Regions from separate parts of the Kluyvera sp. STS39-E genome, predicted to be linked through region 1. Evidence: predicted binding sites of a transcription regulator. Region 1 holds the regulator's gene; the other holds the start of a gene.
What was found. Region 1 encodes PurR, which represses purine synthesis genes. Its sites were predicted from a motif close to CANGCAAACGTTTGCNTG; they were not measured.
Positions count from the first base shown of each region.

Region 2: purM (phosphoribosylformylglycinamidine cyclo-ligase) is a predicted target of PurR. The motif match lies at 2,962-2,979, and genes of this name have one in related genera.

Region 1 covers NZ_JBFQGA010000003.1:335,321-342,621, reverse strand. The annotation lists gene AB4K05_RS08205 (Grx4 family monothiol glutaredoxin) at 1-48, opposite strand, end outside; gene AB4K05_RS08200 (C40 family peptidase) at 389-1,216, shown strand; gene sodB (superoxide dismutase [Fe]) at 1,340-1,921, shown strand; gene AB4K05_RS08190 (MFS transporter) at 1,990-3,156, opposite strand; gene AB4K05_RS08185 (YnhF family membrane protein) at 3,316-3,405, opposite strand; gene purR (HTH-type transcriptional repressor PurR) at 3,700-4,725, shown strand; gene punR (DNA-binding transcriptional activator PunR) at 4,743-5,654, opposite strand; gene punC (purine nucleoside transporter PunC) at 5,766-6,959, shown strand; gene cfa (cyclopropane fatty acyl phospholipid synthase) at 7,257-7,301, shown strand, end outside.
Region 2 covers NZ_JBFQGA010000004.1:465,316-472,616, forward strand. The annotation lists gene upp (uracil phosphoribosyltransferase) at 1-240, opposite strand, end outside; gene AB4K05_RS11540 (6-phospho-beta-glucosidase) at 415-1,845, opposite strand; gene bglK (beta-glucoside kinase BglK) at 1,873-2,748, opposite strand; gene purM (phosphoribosylformylglycinamidine cyclo-ligase) at 3,036-4,073, shown strand; gene purN (phosphoribosylglycinamide formyltransferase) at 4,074-4,715, shown strand; gene ppk1 (polyphosphate kinase 1) at 4,967-7,027, shown strand; gene ppx (exopolyphosphatase) at 7,031-7,301, shown strand, end outside.

The sequences.
Region 1 (7,301 bases):
TGGGTTTTCAGCGATCTGGCGCTGAATTTTTTCAATTGTCTCGCTCATTATCTTGCTTCCTCAAACTTCTTTATACGACAGTAGTTGGCCATTGTAGCGTTTCAGGCCCTGAACAGAAAATAACATTTTGTTCACGCTTTACTATTTTATCGTCTGACGCGTTAAGTTGCTTTATAAATATGTCTTTATCGGCAGCCGCATGAAAAACTTGCTCATTTTTTAGCTTCAAATGTATCAATCGATGTTTTTTTTTGCAGTTGCTAACGAAACAACGTTTTAGACATAAAAACACTATTAACAATTCGTGTTTTTATGGATTAGAATCATTGGGTTTTGTAAATCATACCCAGGCAAGGATGTTTAGCCTGCATACTCAGAGGGTTGTTCAGTGGCGCAGATAAAAAAATGGTCGTTCACGCTCTGTGCATTGCTGTTTACATCGCTATCATTCACGCCGTTGGCGCATGCTTCAGGGCATGCCAAAACGCCCACGGCGCAGAAGTCGCTTCCGGTAAAAGGCAGTGAACGCAAGAAAAAAAGTACGGACAGTAAATCTAACGCGAAGAAAAAAACCACCGCTGTCGTTGCTAAGAAAAAATCCACACCTGTAGCGGCTAAAAAAACAGCCACTGCAACACGTAAAGCCTCCCCATCACGTACCGCCAAAATCAGTAAGAAAGGCAGCGCGCTCAAAACTGCCAGCATCGTGACCACCTGCAAGCCGGCGCGTAAAGGCCATAAAAAATCCTGTACCACCAGCCCGGTCGAGTCTAAACCGACGACGATTGCTCAGGCGCACAAAGTTCGTGTGCAGAAAGCGCAAAAAACGGCGATGAATAAACTGATGGGCCAGCTTGGCAAACCTTATCGCTGGGGCGGCAACTCGCCGCGTACCGGATTCGATTGCAGCGGCTTGGTTTATTACGCTTATAAAGATCTGGTGAACATTCGTATTCCCCGTACGGCAAACGAAATGTACCACCTGCGCGATGCACGTCCGGTAGAACGTCGCGAACTGGAAAGCGGCGATTTGGTCTTCTTCCGCACCCAGGGGCGTGGTACCGCTGACCACGTTGGCGTCTATGTCGGTAACGGCAAGTTTATCCAGTCCCCGCGCACCGGCCGCGATATTCAAATTACCTCACTTAGCGAAGATTACTGGGTACGCCATTACGTCGGTGCCCGCCGCGTTGTCACGCCTAAGACCATTCGTTAAACACTTCCCCCGTTTGTTAACAAACGGGGTAAGCTTATCTTTTATCTCACCTTTTAATTTGCTACTCTATCCACACTCAATACAAGGTTATTGGGTGAATAAACTATAATAAGGAGAGTAGCAATGTCGTTCGAATTACCTGCATTACCGTATGCCAAAGACGCTCTGGCGCCACATATTTCCGTGGAAACGCTCGAGTACCATTATGGTAAACACCACCAGACTTACGTCACCAACCTGAATAACATGATCAAAGGCACCGCGTTTGAAGGTAAAACGCTGGAAGAGATCGTGCGCACTTCTGAAGGCGGCGTTTTCAATAACGCGGCTCAGGTCTGGAACCACACCTTCTACTGGAACTGCTTGGCACCCAATGCCGGCGGCGAACCGACTGGCGCGGTGGCGGAAGCCATCAACAAAGCGTTTGGCAGCTTCGCTGAGTTCAAAGCCCAATTTACCGATGCGGCAGTGAAAAACTTTGGCGCAGGCTGGACTTGGCTTGTGAAAAAAGCGGACGGCTCTCTGGCAATCGTCTCTACGTCTAACGCGGGTACTCCGCTGACGACTGATGCAAAACCACTGCTGACCGTAGATGTGTGGGAACATGCTTACTACATCGACTACCGCAACGCGCGTCCAAACTATCTGGAGCACTTCTGGGCTCTGGTAAACTGGAAATTTGTTGCGGAAAATCTGGCGGCGTAAGCCACTATCGCCGGAGTAATCCGGGGAGACAAAAAAAGCAGAAGGTCACGCCTTCTGCTTTTTCGTTTTTACTCTTGCGCCAGCGCCTCTTCGCCCCGGCGACGTCCACTGAGAAAGACCACCAGCAACGCCAGTCCGGCGACAATCGCCCCCATAACCGGCACGAAGCTATAGCCCAGGCCACCTGAGATGACCGCACCGCCGGCCACAGCGCCCAAGGCATTGCCAAGGTTAAATGCCCCAATATTCACTGATGACGACAGCCCCGGCGCCTCATGCGCAACGCGCATCACCCGCATCTGCAACGGCGGCACCACGGCGAAGGTTGCCGCGCCCCATACCACCATGCTCACCGCCGCTCCCACTTGCGTTTGCGCAAGGAATGGGATCGCCAGCATGATAACCATCAGCAGCAGCAGAAAACCTTTTAACGTCCCGCTCACCGAGCGATCGGCAAATTTGCCGCCCAGATAGTTACCGATAGAGAAGCCGACGCCAATTAAAACCAGCATCAGGGTAATAAAGCCGGACGTGGCATGGGTAATGCTGTGCAGTACCGGTGAAATGTAGGTGTAGAGGGTAAACATCGCCCCTGCCCCCAGCACGGTAGTGAGCAGCGCAGAAAGCACCTGCGGACGAACCAACACCGACAGCTCGCGTTTAACGTCCGGCTTTTCCCCACTACCGCCCTTAGGCAGAGACAAGAACAGACTGACGATAGCCACCACCCCAAGTCCCGCCGTCGCCAAAAACGACATACGCCAACCAATCGTTTCCCCAAGCCAAGTAGCAGCCGGCACACCGCCGATGTTAGCAATCGTCAGCCCCATAAACATGGTCGCCACCGCGCTGGCCTGTTTGTGTTTCGGCACTACGCTTGCCGCAACCACCGACCCTAAGCCGAAAAATGCGCCGTGGTTAAGGCTGGTAATAATGCGCGAAAGCATCAGCGTGGTGTAGTCCGGCGAAATTGCGGACAGCACGTTGCCTAGGGTAAAAATCGTCATCAGGAAGATAAGCGCATTTCGGCGGCCACGATGAGATAACAGTAAGGTCATCAGTGGAGCTCCTACCATAACACCAACAGCGTAGGCGCTGATCAGCATGCCCGCAGCAGGGATGGAGACATCGACACCCTTGGCAATCACCGGCAACAGACCCATCGGCGAGAATTCAGTGGTACCAATACCAAATGCCCCGATAGCTAACGCCAATAAGGGAAAGTTAATTTTCATGCAATGACTCCGTTTTACCGCCGACTGCGCGCGATATGGCAATATAGGGCAAAAGCATGACATTAATCACAGAAAAACAGAAGTGTACAAAACTGCAAAAGATTATTGCGAAATGCGTAACAATCAGCAGGAGGGAGCAGACGCTCCCTCGCAGGGGAATTAATGCAATATAGCGGTGAAGCTTGCTGCCACGATCAGAGCCAGCGCAACAAAAGTCGTGCACAGAGACAGTTTAAGATCGGTACTCATCAATTTTTCTCCTTTTGATTACCACAGTAAAACTGCGTTTAATCATTTTTGCACAGTTAATCATAAAAATCTTCACAGATTTAGCAGGATGTTTGTTTTTGTTCTTCCACTTTGCGCCAGGATAAGTCAAAATTCGACGCTTATTTATAAGCGTACCGGCCATTGACCCCCTCCTGTCGTCCTGTATCGTTTTCCCGGCGAATCACAATCATTAAGATTGTGCCAGGGTGTGTAAAGGCAAACGTTTTCGTTACGATTATATCAGGGGCAGGCTTGGGTCTGGAGTGAGATGGAATGGCAACAATTAAAGATGTAGCGAAGCGCGCAAACGTTTCCACTACAACCGTATCACATGTAATTAACAAAACGCGTTTCGTCGCTGAAGATACGCGCGAAGCCGTGTGGGCGGCAATCAAAGAGCTGCATTACTCACCGAGCGCCGTTGCCCGTAGCCTCAAGGTCAATCACACCAAATCAATTGGTCTGTTGGCCACCAGCAGCGAGGCTGCATATTTTGCTGAAATCATCGAAGCCGTTGAGAAAAACTGCTTTGAGAAAGGCTATACCCTGATTTTGGGCAATGCGTGGAACAATCTGGAAAAGCAACGAGCCTATCTGTCAATGATGGCGCAAAAACGCGTCGATGGCCTATTGGTGATGTGCTCTGAATACCCAGACCCGCTGCTGACTATGCTCGAAGAGTACCGCAACATCCCGATGGTAGTGATGGACTGGGGTGAAGCGAAAGCCGACTTTACCGACTCCGTCATCGACAACGCTTTTGAAGGCGGCTACATGGCAGGTCGTTACCTGATCGAACGTGGCCACCGCGATATTGGCGTGATCCCAGGCCCACTGGAGCGCAACACCGGTGCTGGTCGTCTGGCAGGCTTTATGAAAGCGATGGAAGAAGCGCTGATCAATGTCCCAACCAACTGGATAGTTCAAGGTGACTTTGAGCCGGAATCCGGCTACCGCGCCATGCAGCAGATCTTATCCCAGCATCCGCGCCCTACTGCTATTTTCTGCGGCGGTGATGTGATGGCGATGGGCGCGCTGTGCGCCGCTGATGAAATGGGTCTGCGCGTGCCGCAGGATATTTCACTTATCGGTTACGACAACGTGCGCAACTCCCGCTTCTTTACGCCGTCACTGACGACTATTCACCAGCCTAAAGATTCGCTCGGTGAAACGGCTTTCAATATGTTGATGGACCGTATCGTCAGCAAGCGTGAAGAGTCGCAGTCGATTGAGGTTCATCCGCGCCTTATCGAACGCCGCTCGGTGGCGGACGGCCCATACCGCGACTACCGCCGTTAATGGTCCTTACGGACGCCTTACGCTGGCGTCCGTAACCACTCCTCATTTAGAGTCTCACTGTCCCCCAGGTAATCCAGAAGCCAGCTTAGCGCCGGTGAAGCGTCACTTTGCTGCCACGTCAGGCAACAAGCCGCTTTCGGGAATGGATTCTCCAGCGTCAACGCCACCCACTCTCCGCTATCTAACCATGGCTGTGCCCGATGACCGGGTACCATTGCCGCGCACAATCCGGCTGAAATACAGGTTTCCGATGATTCCCAGTCTGGCACCACCACCCTCTTTTGGTTGTCCAGAAGCCAAGTGGTGCGTTTTGGCAACGAGCGCGACGTATCTTCGCGTACCAACGATGGCCAGTTGCGCAACACATCGTCACTCAGCGGCCCGGCCATCTTTGCCAACGGATGTGAACTGGCAACAACACAGTGCCAGTTCAGCATGCCCATATCGCGGAATGCGAAACGTCCACCTACCGGTATCGCCTGCGTGGCGCCGATGGCTAACTCTACGCGTCCATCCGCCAGCGCATCCCACACGCCATTGAACACTTCTTGGGAAACAATCAGCTCGACATCGTTAAAGTGGCGGTAAAAATCGACAATTAATTGGCGAGTGCGTTCGGGTTTAACAATGTTGTCGACGGCAATCGCCAACTGTCCTCGCCAGCCATTGGCGATTTGCTGACACTGCTGGCGGGTGATCTGCATTTTTTTGATGACAGACCGGCCTTCCTTTAAAAACCAAGCACCAGCCGGTGTTAATTCAACATCCCGATGACGCCTTTCAAACAGCGGTACCGCCAGCCACTCTTCCAACTGGCGCACCGTATAACTGACCGCAGAAGGTACCCGATGCAGCTCCTGCGCCGCTGCGCTAAAGCTACCGTTACGTGCAACCGCATCAACCACTTCCAGAGAATATTCAGACCACATTTTCTGCCTACAAAAAATTTGAATGCATGAGACAAATATTAGCGTTTCACAAGTGCTATTGCACTCTCTACACTCTGCCCGACTGTTTACTAACGATAAAAAGGGCGATTTATGCAACCTGGAAAAGGGTTTTTAATCTGGCTCGCGGGGCTTAGCGTGCTCGGCTTTCTGGCAACCGACATGTACCTGCCAGCCTTTGCTGCCATTCAGGACGATCTGCAAACGCCAGCATCTGCCGTGAGTGCCAGCCTGAGTCTGTTTCTTGCCGGTTTCGCCGTAGCGCAGCTTCTCTGGGGCCCGCTGTCCGATCGGTATGGACGTAAACCCATTCTACTGACCGGGCTTACCATTTTTGCCATCGGCTGCCTGGGCATGCTGTGGGTGCGCGATGGAACCACGCTGCTGGTGCTGCGTTTTGTCCAAGCCGTCGGTGTTTGCGCCGCAGCCGTCACTTGGCAGGCGATGGTGACGGACTACTATCCGGCACATCGTACCAACCGCATTTTTGCCACCATCATGCCGCTGGTCGGCCTTTCTCCGGCTTTAGCACCGCTCTTGGGCAGCTGGTTGTTGGCACACTTTGACTGGCAGGCCATTTTTGCCGCCCTGTTCATCATCACTCTACTGCTGATGTTGCCGACGCTGCGCTTGAAGCCAGCGCATAAAAAGCCGGTTGCCAGCGATGACAAACTGACGTTTATGCGCCTACTGCGCAGTAAAGACTATCGCGGTAACGTGCTGATTTACGCCGCTTGTTCTGCCAGCTTTTTCGCTTGGTTGACCGGTTCACCGTTTATTCTGCATGAAATGGGCTATAGCCCAACCGTCATTGGTCTGAGCTACGTGCCTCAAACTATCGCCTTCTTGGTGGGCGGATACGGTTGCCGTGCGGCGCTGCAAAAATGGCAGGGCTCGCAGCTTCTACCTTGGCTGCTGGTGCTCTTTGGCGTAAGCGTGATTGCTACCTGGGCAGTGGGTTTGGTGCCGAACGCTTCGTTAACCGCGCTTTTGATCCCGTTCTGCGTGATGGCCATTGCTAACGGCGCTATCTACCCGATTGTCGTGGCTCAGGCATTAAAGCCTTTCCCTCAGGCAACCGGCCGCGCCGCGGCTTTGCAAAATACCTTGCAGTTGGGTCTGTGTTTCTTGGCAAGTCTTGCGGTTTCTACGCTGATTGCCACCCCGCTACTGACCACCACCTGCGTGATGCTGGCCACGGTCCTGCTGGCGGCTGTCGGTTACTTTATGCAGCGCTCGGCACGATGCGCAGAATGCTCGTCTAAGCACTCCACTTCCCACGCGTAATCATCACGCGCATCAATGTCACGCAAATCGTTAGGACGCTAAGATTTATTGTTGAATCAATAAACTTAGCGTCCTATACTGGATCGGCATCACATAATTAATATACATTGGACTAATTGATTGGCAGCAGGATGCTTCCCGTTAAACCACGGATAGGATTTCGGTAGGGAATTCTTCCCTTCCTCTGTGCTACGTCGGATAGCAGGTTCACGAACTTTTCGTGACATTTCTCACAAACCAGAAAAAAGCGTCTACGCTGTTTTAAGGTTCTGATCATCAGGTCGGGATGGAGAAGCTATGAGCTCATCGTGTATAGAAGAAGTAAGCGTACCGGATGATGAC
Region 2 (7,301 bases), on a different contig from region 1:
ACCTGCGCGCAGGATTGGCACAACGGTAATTTTCTTACCTTTGATCTGGTCGATTTCTACCGGACCGTTCCAGCCTTCGATCGTTACTTTTTCCGTTTCCAGACCGGCGGTAGCTTCATAAGTCAGCAGGCTGCCGACTTCGGAGGCGAGTTCACGGAAGCGTTTGGTGCTGATGTCGTTCTCGCGCATCAGGCCCAGCTTGTGTTTGACGAGTGGGTGTTTAACTTCCACAATCTTCATTCTCTTTCTCCTTTGAATGGGCAGCCACAAAAAAAATCGCCGGATTATACCGCTTTTTTTCGATTGCGCCATACCCACGGGATCAAGCAAAGCGGCGAATGGGACTGCAGAGAGTATAAGTCAGGATAAAAATAAACCCCGCATAACGGGGTTTTATTATTCATATTCAGCTAGTTACAGCTCACTTCCGTTAGTCGCAATCACCTTTTGATACCAAGCAAAAGATTTTTTGCGGCTGCGCGCTAGCGTGCCGTTGCCTTCGTTATCTTTATCAACGTAGATAAAGCCATAGCGTTTTTTCATCTCACCGGTGCCGGCAGAAACTAGGTCAATACAGCCCCACGGGGTGTAGCCCATCAGATCCACGCCATCTTCTACCACCGCTTTTTTCATTTCAGCAATGTGCGCCGAGAGGTAGTCTATACGGTACTGGTCATTCACCGTGCCGTCGCTCTCCAGCACATCGATAGCGCCAAAGCCGTTTTCTACGATAAACAGCGGCAGTTGATAGTGGTCATAGAACCAGTTCAGTGAGTAACGCAGGCCCACCGGGTCAATCTGCCAGCCCCAATCTGATTTTTGTACATACGGGTTGGATACCAGGCTGGTGGTTTCATCGTAGTCCAGCTGTGGATTGTCAGGCGTGGCTTTTGTTGCAAACGACATGTAATAGCTAAAGCCAATATAATCGACGCAGCCTTGGGTCAGTGCCTGATGGTCTTCTTCGGTGATATCCAGTGCAAAACCGCGACGCTCGAAGTAGTTCAGCAAATGCTGTGGGTACTTACCGCGTACATGAACATCGGTGAACCAGTAGCGGCGATGCATGGCGTTCATCGCCATCATCATGTCATTTGGCGCACAGGTCAGCGGGTAGATTGGGCACATGGCTATCATGCAACCGACCTGCAGCGCAGGGTTGATCTCACGCGCCGCTTTTACCGCTAGGGCGCTGGCCACCAGCTCATAGTGTGCCGCTTGGTACATCACCGGCTCACGGTCCTCGCCCGGCAGGTACTTCAAACCGGAGTTGGTGAACGGAGCAAAATCTTCGTGGAAGTTAGCCTGGTTGTTGATTTCGTTGAACGTCATCCAGTACTTCACTTTGTGCTGGTAGCGGGTAAATACCACTTCAGCAAAACGGACGAAGAAATCAATCAGCTTACGGTTACGCCAGCCTCCGTATTCGGTCACAAGGTGATACGGCATTTCGAAGTGCGACAGGGTGATAACCGGTTCAATACCCAGCTTCAAGCACTCGTCAAACAGGTCATCATAGAATTGCAAGCCTGCTTCGTTTGGTTCCTGCTCGTCGCCATTAGGGAAAATACGCGTCCAGGCAATGGAGGTACGGAAACATTTGTAGCCCATCTCAGCGAACAGTTTCAGATCGTCTTTATAGCGATGGTAGAAATCGATGGCTTCATGGTTTGGGTAGTTTTTCCCCGGCAGCACGCCGTCGGTGATTTCACGCGGTACGCCGTGGGCGCCAGCGGTCATGACGTCCGCCACGCTAACGCCCTTGCCGCCTTCTTTCCAACCGCCTTCCAGTTGATGTGCCGCTACCGCGCCGCCCCAGAGAAAATCAGCTTTAAATCCAGACATATCTTTCCCTCTTTAATCAGTTAGTTATCACTGCTTATACTGCTGATTGAAATGATAAACCGCGCCGATAAGCCCGGCGTCATTACCGTGGCTGACCGTATCGATGTAGTCGGCAATGCCGAACCAGGCCAGATGCTCCCGCATCAACGCCAGAAAACCGGGGCGCTCAACGATACCGCCGCCGATGAGAATAGTTTGTGGGTCAAACAGATTGACCAAGTTGTAGAGCCCGGTGCCCAGACCATTGAAGAACTCGGCGACCAGTCGCTGGCAGGCGGCGTCTCCCGCGTCGAAGCGGTCGAAAATCTCCTCGCCAGTCACCTCGTCCAACGATTTGCCAAGATGCTGCGCATAGCGATAGCGCAATACGCGCAAAGTGCAGTTTTCATTCATGGTGTAACGGCGAACATCGCGAGAACCGGGACGTGAAGTTTGCATATAACCAAATTCACCCGCGCGGAATCTCGCGCCGTGGACCAGCTGGTTATTACAAAAAATTGCGCCACCGATGCCGGTGCCGATGGTAAGCACGAGAAAGTTTGCCATCTCCGTCGCCTTGCCCTGCCAACGCTCGGCGAGCAGCACGCAGTTAGCGTCATTTTCGATGGCGACGGGCAGCCCGCAACGCGCTTCCAGCCACGCTTTAATGGCGAAGTTATCGAACCGACGAATAGCACCGCCCATCTCGATATAACCAGTGTGGGGGTTAACGTAACCCGGCGCGCTAATGGCGACGCCGGTGCATTCGGGATGCGCGGCGATCCAAGCTTCAATTGCCGCGAGAATTTGCTCGCCGTCGCTATCGCTGATCGGGCATTTGCCTTTTTCCAGCAGCTCACCGTGTTCATCGACAACGCCCATTTTTAACGCGGTACCGCCAATATCAAAGGCAGCTATTTTCATTCCATTCATCCCTTCTGGCTGCGTTCAAATCTGTTCATTGGGCATCTGCAACAAAAACAGAAACCGGTTTCATTCATATGATGTGGATTCTGTACAATGGATGCAAGGACAAGGATATACCCGGCTTCATTTTCGTGAGCAGTATCATATTTGACCGATTAAATGGCGGAAAAGCGGGAAAAATCAGGGCCAAAAAAATGGGTGCAGAATAGGCTCGCAAACGTTTGCCTGGACTGATAGAATTGCGCCGATTTTTCTTGCTAACGCAAACGCGTGGAGACTTAGCAGTGACCGACAAAACCTCTCTCAGCTATAAAGATGCCGGTGTTGATATTGACGCAGGAAACGCTCTGGTTGACCGTATCAAAGGGGTGGTGAAGAAAACTCGCCGTCCAGAAGTGATGGGTGGACTGGGTGGGTTCGGCGCATTGTGCGCGCTGCCGCAAAAATATCGCGAACCGGTGCTGGTTTCTGGCACTGACGGCGTTGGCACGAAATTGCGCTTAGCGATGGATTTAAAGCGCCATGACACCATCGGTATCGATCTGGTGGCTATGTGCGTTAACGATCTGGTGGTTCAAGGCGCCGAACCGCTGTTCTTCCTCGACTACTACGCAACCGGCAAACTGGACGTCGATACCGCAGCAAGCGTTATCAGCGGCATCGCGGAAGGCTGTCTGCAGTCCGGCTGTGCGCTGGTCGGCGGCGAAACCGCCGAAATGCCAGGCATGTATCACGGTGAAGATTACGACGTCGCCGGCTTCTGCGTTGGCGTGGTCGAAAAATCTGAAATCATCGATGGCAGCAAAGTTGCCGACGGCGACGTGCTGATTGCCTTAGGTTCCAGCGGCCCACACTCCAACGGCTACTCGCTAGTGCGCAAAATTGTTGAAGTCAGCGGTTGTAACCCGGATACCACGCAGTTGGAAGGCAAGACCTTGGCCGACCACCTGCTGGCACCAACCCGCATCTACGTGAAATCCATTCTGGAACTGATTGCCAGCGTTGACGTTCACGCCATCGCCCACCTGACCGGCGGCGGCTTCTGGGAAAACATCCCGCGTGTTCTGCCAGATAACACTCAGGCTGTCATCGACGAATCTTCTTGGCAGTGGCCTGCGGTGTTCAACTGGCTGCAAGACGCCGGTAACGTTAGCCGCCACGAGATGTATCGTACCTTTAACTGCGGCGTCGGCATGGTAATTGCCCTAGCAGCAGATAAGGCTGACGAAGCGATTGCGCTGATGAATGAAAAAGGTGAAAACGCGTGGAAAATCGGCTATATCAAAGCCACTGATTCCGAACAGCGTGTGGTCATCGAATAAATGAAAAACATCGTGGTGCTGATTTCCGGCAACGGCAGCAACTTGCAGGCGATTATTGACGCCTGTGAGCAGAAAAAAATCCAAGGCACCATTCGAGCGGTTTTCAGCAATAAGGCCGACGCGTTCGGCCTTGAGCGCGCGCGCGATGCGGGCATTCCTCAGCATGCGCTGGCGGCTAGCCAGTTTGCCAGCCGGGAAGCCTTCGACCGCGAGCTGATGCATGAGATAGACGCCTACGCGCCGGATGTGGTGGTGCTGGCGGGCTACATGCGTATCCTGAGTGCCGAATTTGTTCAGCACTATCAGGGGAAATTGCTCAACATCCACCCTTCCCTGCTGCCAAAATATCCCGGCCTCAACACCCATCGACAGGCGCTGGATAACGGCGATACTGAACACGGTACTTCGGTGCATTTTGTCACCGAGGAATTGGACGGTGGGCCGGTGATTTTACAGGCCAAAGTGCCGGTTTTCGACGGTGACGACGAAGATGAAATCACCTCGCGAGTTCAGGTGCAAGAACATGCGATTTACCCCCTGGTTGTCGGCTGGTTTCTCGATGGTCGCCTGAAAATGCAGGATAATCATGCTTGGATTGATGGCGTCAGGTTGCCTCCGGCAGGCTACGCGGCGGATGAGTAACATCTTGTAAGCACACGATATCAGAGGGCCACTACGGCCCTCTTTTTTATGCCTATATTCTGCCTATTTAGAGTCAGTGAAAAAGGTAAAAAAGACTTAGATATCAAAAAGAATAATGACTATTTTCTTATGCTAAATAGGATAACTGTCATACTTAGCTGACACCATTGGACATCGTCCGGCAAAGCTAGCAATATAATTAGTGAGACGACTTTGCCGCGTCCCGTGAACAAACCGGAGTGTGAGTAGTAATGGGTCAGGAAAAACTGTACATCGAAAAAGAGCTAAGCTGGTTGTCATTCAACGAGCGCGTCCTCCAGGAAGCGGCAGACAAAAGCAATCCGCTGATTGAGCGCATGCGTTTTTTGGGGATTTACTCCAACAACCTCGACGAGTTCTATAAGGTCCGCTTCGCAGAGCTAAAACGGCGGATCATCATCAGCGAAGAACAGGGCGTGACCACGCATTCCCGCCATCTTCTGAGCCGCATTCAGGCACGCGTGCTGAAGGCCGATCAGGAGTTTGATGGCCTGTACAACGAGCTGCTGCTGGAAATGGCGCGCAATCAAATCTTCTTGATTAACGAACGCCAGCTTTCCCCCAACCAGCAGGGCTGGCTGCGCAACTACTTTAAACAGCATCTGCGCCAGCACATCACCCCGATTCTGCTGAACCGGGAAACCGATCTGGTGCAATTCCTCAAAGATGATTACACCTATCTGGCGGTAGAAATTATCCGCGGCGATGAAATTAACTATGCGCTGCTGGAAATTCCGTCGGACAAAGTTCCACGCTTTGTCAATTTGCCACCGGAAACACCGCGACGCCGTAAGCCAATGATCCTGCTAGATAACATCCTGCGTTATTGCTTGGATGATATTTTCAAAGGCTTCTTTGATTACGATGCCCTAAACGCCTACTCCATGAAAATGACCCGTGACGCCGAATATGACCTAGTCCACGAGATGGAGTCGAGCCTGATGGAGCTGATGTCCTCTAGCCTCAAGCAGCGTTTAACCGCGGAACCGGTACGCTTCGTTTATCAACGCGATATGCCAGATGCAATGGTCGAGATGCTGCGTAAGAAGTTCACCATCTCCCGCTATGACTCTATTGTTCCAGGCGGTCGCTACCACAACTTTAAAGACTTTATCGGCTTCCCGAACGTCGGCAAGGCCAACTTGGTCAACAAACCGATGCCAAGACTGCGCCACATCTGGTTTGATAAATTCCGCAACGGTTTTGACGCCATTCGCGAACGAGACGTGCTGCTCTATTATCCGTATCACACCTTTGAGCACGTGCTGGAACTGTTGCGTCAGGCGTCATTCGACCCCAGCGTTCTGGCTATCAAAATCAACATCTACCGTGTGGCAAAAGACTCGCGCATTATTGATGCGATGATCCACGCCGCCCATAACGGTAAAAAAGTCACGGTGGTGGTTGAGCTGCAGGCGCGCTTTGACGAAGCGGCAAACATCCACTGGGCAAAACGACTCACGGAAGCTGGCGTTCACGTTATCTTCTCGGCACCGGGTCTAAAAATTCACGCCAAGCTGTTCCTGATTTCGCGTAAAGAGGGTGATGATGTGGTGCGTTACGCCCACATCGGTACCGGTAACTTTAACGAAAAAACCGCGCGCATTTACACCGACTACTCGCTGATTACCGCCGACGCGCGCATCACCAACGAAGTGCGCCGGGTATTTAACTTTATCGAAAATCCGTACCGTCCGGTGAGCTTCGACTATTTGCTGGTGTCACCGCAAAACTCCCGTCGCCTGCTGTACAAGATGATCGATCAGGAAATTGCCAACGCCCAGAACGGGATTCCGGCTGGGATCACCCTGAAACTCAACAACCTCGTGGACAAAGGGCTGGTCGATCGCCTGTATGCCGCATCCAGTTCTGGCGTGCAGGTGAACCTGTTGATCCGCGGGATGTGCTCTCTGATTCCTGAACTCGAAGGGATCAGCGATAATATTCGCGTGATCAGCATCGTCGATCGTTTCCTTGAGCACGATAGGATCTATATTTTTGATAACGGCGGCGATAAGCGCGTATATCTCTCTTCCGCTGACTGGATGACCCGTAACATCGACTATCGTATTGAAGTGGCGACGCCGCTCCTCGACCCGCGTCTCAAACAGCGAATCCTCGATATTATCGAGATCCTGTTTAGCGATACGGTGAAAGCCCGTTATGTCGATAAAGAACTGAGTAATCGCTATGTGCCGCGCGGTAACCGACGCAAAGTCCGCGCGCAGCAAACGATCTACGACTATCTCAAATCACTTGAGCAGCCTGACTAACCTATGCCAATAAAAAGCAAAGCACCCCGGCCGCAGGAGTTTGCGGCGGTTGATCTTGGTTCAAACAGTTTTCATATGGTCATTGCACGCGTCGTTGACGGCGCGATGCAGATTATTGGCCGTCTGAAGCAGCGTGTTCATCTGGCCGACGGCCTTGACGAAAACAATATGCTGAGCGAAGAAGCGATGGAACGCGGCTTGAGCTGCTTGTCGCTGTTTGCTGAACGACTGCAAGGCTTTTCGCCTTCCAGCGTCTGTATTGTCGGTACGCACT